DNA from 3 places in the Streptomyces sp. NPDC051677 genome. Region 1 is predicted to be linked to each of the others. Evidence: riboswitches for the same ligand, from Rfam matches in the RefSeq annotation. Region 1 holds a riboswitch; each other region holds the start of a gene.
The links. Region 1 has a riboswitch for thiamine pyrophosphate ahead of thiC (phosphomethylpyrimidine synthase ThiC). Riboswitches for the same ligand answer to the same signal wherever they lie in the genome.
Positions count from the first base shown of each region.

Region 2: another riboswitch for thiamine pyrophosphate. It lies ahead of thiO (glycine oxidase ThiO); the one in region 1 lies ahead of thiC (phosphomethylpyrimidine synthase ThiC).
Region 3: another riboswitch for thiamine pyrophosphate. It lies ahead of ACIBAF_RS23895 (thiamine ABC transporter substrate binding subunit); the one in region 1 lies ahead of thiC (phosphomethylpyrimidine synthase ThiC).

Region 1 covers NZ_JBITCT010000054.1:39,010-41,269, reverse strand. Annotated here, with positions in the region: gene ACIBAF_RS41055 (YibE/F family protein) at 1-841, opposite strand, end outside; TPP riboswitch at 1,132-1,321, shown strand; gene thiC (phosphomethylpyrimidine synthase ThiC) at 1,314-2,260, shown strand, end outside.
Region 2 covers NZ_JBITCT010000001.1:171,230-173,489, reverse strand. Annotated here, with positions in the region: gene thiO (glycine oxidase ThiO) at 1-925, opposite strand, end outside; TPP riboswitch at 923-1,034, opposite strand; gene ACIBAF_RS00780 (hypothetical protein) at 1,087-1,437, shown strand; gene ACIBAF_RS00775 (NAD(P)/FAD-dependent oxidoreductase) at 1,470-2,260, shown strand, end outside.
Region 3 covers NZ_JBITCT010000020.1:36,662-38,921, forward strand. Annotated here, with positions in the region: gene rlmN (23S rRNA (adenine(2503)-C(2))-methyltransferase RlmN) at 13-1,119, shown strand; TPP riboswitch at 1,144-1,252, shown strand; gene ACIBAF_RS23895 (thiamine ABC transporter substrate binding subunit) at 1,329-2,260, shown strand, end outside.

The sequences.
Region 1 (2,260 bases):
CGTAGGCGACCACGACCTTCTCGCCCTGTTCCAACTGCCGTGACTGGTCCGGCTGGACGATCTCGGTGAACGTCCGGCCCTTGTCCTTGCCGGTGTCCACACGGATCGTGGCCTTCTTGCAGGATCCGGTCGCCTGCTGCTGTGCGGAGGATCCCTCGGCCGTGGAGGTGTCGCCGGTCGGGGTCTCGCTCGAGGCGTTCACCGACGCGCAGCTCACGCTCACGACCTTGGTGACCGTGGCCTGCTGGGTCTGCCGGTCGAAGCCGACCCCGGTGCGCTTATGCTCCGGGGCGCCACCGGGCCACAGCACCACGAGCCCGACCAGCACGGCCGCGCCGAACGGGATGAGGATGGCCGCGATGACCTTGCGCAGGTGCTTGGAGACGGGTGCCGCCGGGCCATGGCTGTGGCTGTGCGAATGCCCGTGTCCACCCCCGGAACCGGGGCCGTGCCCACCACCGGACTCCGGTCCATGACCGTCGCCGGAATCGTGACGTTGCCCATGCCCATGCCCATGAGCGCCGCCTGGGCCATGTTCGTGGCTGTCGCCGGGTCCCTCGCCAGAGCCGTGCCCAGAGCTGTGCCCGGAGCCGCCCCCGGGGCCGTTCCTGAGGTCGCCGCCCTGGCCACGCCCAGGGCTCTGCCCATGACCGTGCTCGCCGTGGCCTTCGCCGTATCCGTATCCGGGGCCAGCGCCGTATCCGGGGCCGGTACCGGTGCCGGGGCCGTATCCAGGGTCGTACCCGTACTCTCGCCTGTTCCCGGGTCCTTGCTGGTTGCCGTGCCCGGGCCCTCCGCCGGGCTCCTGTCCCCGGTCCCTGGGAGTTCCACCGCGCCCCAGTCGGCCCAGCCCGCCCAATCCACCGGCGTATCCGGGTCCGTGATCGGGGTTCTGCCCGTGATCACGGCCGCCCTCGTGACCGCTGTTGAAATCGCGGTCGTTCCCGGGGCCGCCTCCGGAGGCGCCGCCAGGGCCGGTGCCATTGCCGGGGCCGTTTCCGGAGCCCGGTCGGCGGGGCGGCTCGGGGGGCGGGTACGGGGGCTGGTGTGTCGTGGTCACCGACCGATCATCGCAAGAACGACAGGGGCCCTCTGTTCACCGCGCCCGAATTGACGCTAGCGTGGAGGCACCTTTGCACACGCGGGAGCTCGGAGCACCGGGCTGAGAGGGCGCTGACCTCCGTCTTCGCGATGTTTCACGTGGAACGTCTCTCGAATCGAGTGATGTTTCACATGAAACGTCGGCAGGCGGTAGCCGCTGCGTCGACCGCCGAACCTGTTACCGGGTAATGCCGGCGTAGGGAGTAGGTCTCATGACCAACAAGGACGCACGCACGCCTGCCTCCACGCAGAACGCGACCGGCGAAAGCGCGGTCGACACGAACACTACGGAGGCCGGGAAGTCCATCGGCTGGCACAAGGGGTATGTCGAGGGCGCTCGCCCCGATCTGCGGGTGCCGGTCCGACAGGTGCACCTCACCAACGGGCAGTCGGTCACGCTGTACGACACCTCCGGCCCGTACACCGATCCGCTCGCCGACACCGATGTCCGCAGGGGCCTGTTGCCGCTTCGCGAGAACTGGATCATCGCCCGCGGGGACACCGAGGAGTACGCGGGCCGCCCCGTCCGTCCCGAGGACGACGGCGTCAAGCACACGTCGCCGCGCGGCGGTCTGCGCAACCTCGACGCGGTCTTCCCTGGACGACCGCGCCTGCCGCGTCGCAGTAGGGACGGTGCGGCGGTCACCCAGCTCGCGTATGCGCGCCGAGGGGAGATCACGCCCGAGATGGAGTTCGTGGCCATCAGGGAGAACGTTTCTCCGGAGGTCGTCCGCGAGGAGATCGCGGCGGGCCGCGCGGTGTTGCCGGCCAACGTCAACCACCCGGAGATCGAGCCGATGATCATCGGCAAGCGGTTCCTGGTGAAGGTCAACGCCAACATCGGCAACTCGGCGGTGACGTCCTCCATCGAGGAGGAGGTCGAGAAGATGACCTGGGCGACCCGCTGGGGAGCCGACACGGTCATGGACCTGTCCACCGGCCGCAACATCCACACCACCCGCGAGTGGGTGCTGCGCAACTCCCCCGTCCCGATCGGCACGGTTCCGCTCTATCAGGCGTTGGAGAAGGTGGACGGCCGCGCCGAGGAGCTCACCTGGGAGATCTACAAGGACACGGTCATCGAACAGGCCGAACAGGGCGTGGACTACATGACGGTGCACGCCGGCGTCCGCCTCCCGTACGTCCCGCTCACCGCCAA
Region 2 (2,260 bases), on a different contig from region 1:
GCAGTTCGGTGATCCCCGGCACCAGTTCATGGGCGTCGCGCAGCAGCTCGTACACGCCCCCCGCCGTCACCGTCGTGTCCCAGCCCAGTTCCTCGCTGGTCGCGCCCACGACCAGCTCGCCGTTCTCCCGCGGCACCAGATAGACCTGGCTGCCGCGCACCACGGCCCGCACGGTCCGGCTCAGGAACGGCGCGTACCGCTGCGGCACGGTCAGCCGCAGCACCTGCCCCTTCACCGGCCGCACGGGCGGCAGCACGTCCTGCGGGACCCCGGCCAGCCGCCCGCTCAGACTGCCGCCGGCGAGGACCACCTGCCCCGCCCCCAGCGCCGTACCCTCCCGCGTCACGATCCCCGCGGCCCGCTCGCCTGCCACGGACAGCCGCTCGGCCCACGCGCGGTGGAACACCACGCCCGCCCGCTCGCACGCGGCCACCAGCGCCGCGGCCAGCCGCCGCGGATCGACCTGGTGGTCGCCGTCCACCCGCAGCCCGCCGCGCACCCCCGGCGCGAGCATCGGCTCCAGACGCCGGCACTCGCGCCCCGACAGCCACTCCGACTCCAGCCCCGACTGGCGTTGCAGGGCGTGCAGTTCGCGCAGATGGGCGCGGTCGTCGGCGTCCAGCGCGACCGCGAGGGTGCCGCAGCGCCGGTAGCCGAGGTCGTGGCCGGTCAGCTCCGTCAACTCCGCCACGAAGTCGGGATAGCGGCGGGCCGACGCGAGATTCAGGCCGAGCAGGGTCTGCTCGCCGTGGTGCAGTTCCGTGACGGCGGCCAGCATCCCGGCCGCCACCTGGGCGGCCCCGCCGCCCGGCTCCGGGTCGACCACCGCCGTGGCGAGGCCGCGCTGCGCGGCCCGCCAGGCCGTGACCAGCCCGATGATCCCGCCCCCGATGACGAGGACGTCTGACGTACGTGGAGACGACATGGGCGTCCAGCCCCTCCCTTCGCCGGCATGACCCGGATCAGGTTCGTACGGTCGGAGGCCGCCAGCCTCCCTCTCAGCCCGGTGCGTCCGGGCTCCCGCGAGTGCTCTAGGTTGGCCACCCTAGCCCGATGCCGTATGTCTCAGTAAGGGAGCCTCCGCCCGTGCCCCGTTCGCTCGACGGTCTCGTCCTCGCCCCCGTCGCCGACCAGGCCCCGGGCCAGGTCGGCACCCGCACCCGCTTCGCCTACCGCGAGCAGGACGGCGTGATCTGGGCGGACTACGCGGGCGGCGACGTCGTACGCGGCCATCTGGTGGGTACCCGGCAGGGAGACCGGCTCGACTTCCGGTACGTCCAGCTCAAGCAGGACGCGACGACGTCCTCGGGGCACTGCGTGTCGACGGTCGTGGAGCTGCCGGACGGGCGGGTGCGCCTGGAGGAGACCTGGGAGTGGGAGTCGCAGCCGGGCAGCGGCGCCAGCGTTGTGGAGCAGGTCACGGAACACGACGGCTGACTGACGAATAGTCAGTTGTCTAAGGTGATCAGGTGAGTGAGCAGAGGCAGGAAGAAGGCAGCCCGGCCGGGCGGCGCGTGGTGGTCGTCGGCGCGGGCATGGCCGGCGTGCAGACCGCGGTCGCCCTGCGCGAACAGGGCTTCGACGGCACCGTGACGCTGATCGGCGCCGAACCCCACCAGCCCTACGACCGGCCCCCGCTGTCCAAGGCCGTCCTGCTCGGCAAGTCCGAGGGCTCCGCCTTCGACGTCGACTTCGACGGCCTCGGCATCGAGCTGGTCCTCGGCCGCGAGGTCCTCGGCCTGCGCCCCGCCGACCACGAGCTGGACACCGAGGCCGGGCCCGTCCCGTACGACGTCCTCGTCCTCGCCACCGGGGCCGAACCGATCCGGCTGCCCGGCGCCGAGGGCGTGCCCGGCGTGCACCTGCTGCGCACCCTGGACGACGCCGAACGGCTGCGGCCCGTGCTCGCCCGGCAGCATGACGTCGTGGTCGTCGGCGCCGGCTGGATCGGCGCGGAGTTCGCCACGGCCGCGCGCGAGGCCGGCTGCACGGTCACCGTCGTGGAGGCCGCCGACCGGCCGCTGGCCGGAGCGCTGCCCGCAGAGGTGGCCGCCCCGATGGCCGCCTGGTACGCCGACAGCGGCACGGAGCTGCGCACCCACGCGCGCGTGGAGCGCGTCGAGCCCGGAGCGGTCGTCCTCGACGACGGCTCGCGGCTGCCCGCCGACGCCGTCGTGGTCGGCATCGGCGCCCGCCCCGCCACCGCCTGGCTGGCCGGCTCCGGCGTCGAGCTCGGCGCGCACCGCGAGGTCGTGGCCGA
Region 3 (2,260 bases), on a different contig from region 1:
ACTGGTACGGCCATGCCTAAGCCCGGAGAACTCACTTTCGTCGCCCCCCGCGGAGCCAAGAAGCCGCCGCGGCATCTCGCCGACCTCTCGCCCGCCGAGCGGAAGGAGGTCGTGGCGGAGATCGGTGAGAAGCCGTTCCGCGCCAAGCAGCTGTCGCAGCACTACTTCGCGCGCTACGCCCACGACCCGGCGGAGTGGACGGACATCCCCGCCGGCGCGCGCGAGAAGCTGCGTGAGGCGCTGCTGCCGGACCTGATGTCGGTCGTCCGGCATCTGTCGACGGACCAGGGGACCACGCGCAAGACCCTGTGGCGGCTGTTCGACGGCACGCTCGTGGAGTCGGTGCTGATGCGGTACCCGGACCGGGTGACCATGTGCATCAGCTCGCAGGCAGGGTGCGGGATGAACTGCCCGTTCTGTGCCACCGGGCAGGCGGGGCTCGACCGGAATCTGTCCACCGCGGAGATCGTGCACCAGATCGTCGACGGGATGCGGGCGCTGCGGGACGGGGACGTGCCCGGGGGGCCGGCCCGGCTGTCCAACATCGTCTTCATGGGGATGGGGGAGCCGCTCGCCAACTACAAGCGGGTCGTCGGCGCCATCCGCGCGCTCACCGACCCGGCGCCGGACGGGCTCGGGCTCTCGCAGCGGGGCATCACCGTGTCGACGGTCGGGCTGGTGCCGGCCATCCACCGGTTCGCCGACGAGGGCTTCAAGTGCCGGCTCGCGATCTCCCTGCACGCGCCGGACGACGAGCTGCGCGACACCCTCGTCCCCGTGAACACGCGGTGGAAGGTGCGCGAGGTGCTGGACGCCGGGTTCGAGTACACCGAGCGCTCCGGGCGCCGGCTGTCCATCGAGTACGCGCTGATCCGGGACATCAACGACCAGGCCTGGCGCGGTGACCGGCTCGGGCGGCTGCTGCGCGGCAAGCCCGTGCACGTCAACCTCATCCCGCTCAACCCGACCCCGGGCTCGAAGTGGACGGCCTCCCGGCCCGAGGACGAGAAGGCGTTCGTCGAGGCGATCGCCGCGCACGGCGTTCCCGTGACGGTCCGGGACACCCGTGGTCAGGAGATCGACGGGGCGTGCGGTCAGCTCGCGGCCACCGAGCGGTAGTCTTTAGGCCGTACACATATCTTCATATTCCGACAGGGGAGCGCCACAGCGCTGAGAGTGCGGCATCCAGGCCCGCAGACCCTCTGAACCTCGCCCAGGTCATTCTGGGTAGGAAGTTCGGTCATCACTCGAGCTGTTGCGCCCTGCCCGGCGTCCGTCCCGTGCGGACCCGGGCGGGGCCGCGTCTCTTCCTGGTCACCCCAGGAGGAATTCCAGTGCAGAACAAGACCATCGTGGCCGTGGCCGTCGGGCTCGGCCTGATCACGCTGTCCGCGTGCGGGTCGACGGACGGCGGCGAGGCAGCGACGGAGTCCAAGACCGTCACCCTCGTCAGCCACGACTCGTGGGCCGTCTCCAAGAGCGTGCTCGCCGACTTCGAGAAGCAGTCCGGGTACAAGGTGAAGGTCCTCAAGGACGGCGACGCCGGCCAGGCCGTCAACAAGGCCATCCTCACCAAGGACAACCCGCAGGGCGACGTCTTCTTCGGCGTCGACAACACGCTCCTGTCGCGCGCCCTCGACAACGGGCTCTTCCAGTCGTACGAGGCGAAGGGGCTGGCGCAGGTCGACGCCCGGTTCCAGCTGGACGCCGGCAAGCACCGGGTCACGCCCGTCGACTACGGCGACATCTGCGTCAACTACGACAAGAAGTACTTCGCCGACCACAAGCTGACCCCGCCCGCCTCCTTCGACGACCTGGTGAAGCCCGCCTACAAGAACCTCCTCGTCACCGAGAACGCCTCCACCTCCTCGCCCGGCCTCGGCTTCCTGCTCGGGACGGCCGCGCAGTACGGAGATGGGGGCACCTCCCGCTCGAGCGAAGCCGAGAGTGGGGGAGGCTGGGAGGGCTACTGGAAGAAGCTCAAGGCGAACGGCGTGAAGGTCGTCGACGGCTGGGAGCAGGCCTACAACGAGGAGTTCTCCGGTTCGGCCGGCGGCAGGAAGGCGGGGGCGGACCGGCCGCTCGTCGTGTCGTACGCCTCCTCGCCGCCCGCCGAGGTGATCTTCGCCGATCCGAAGCCCTCCACCGCTCCCACCGGGGTCGCGACCGGCACCTGCTTCCGCCAGGTCGAGTTCGCGGGGCTGCTGGACAACGCGGCCAACGACAAGGGCGGCAAGGCGTTCATCGACTTCCTGATCAG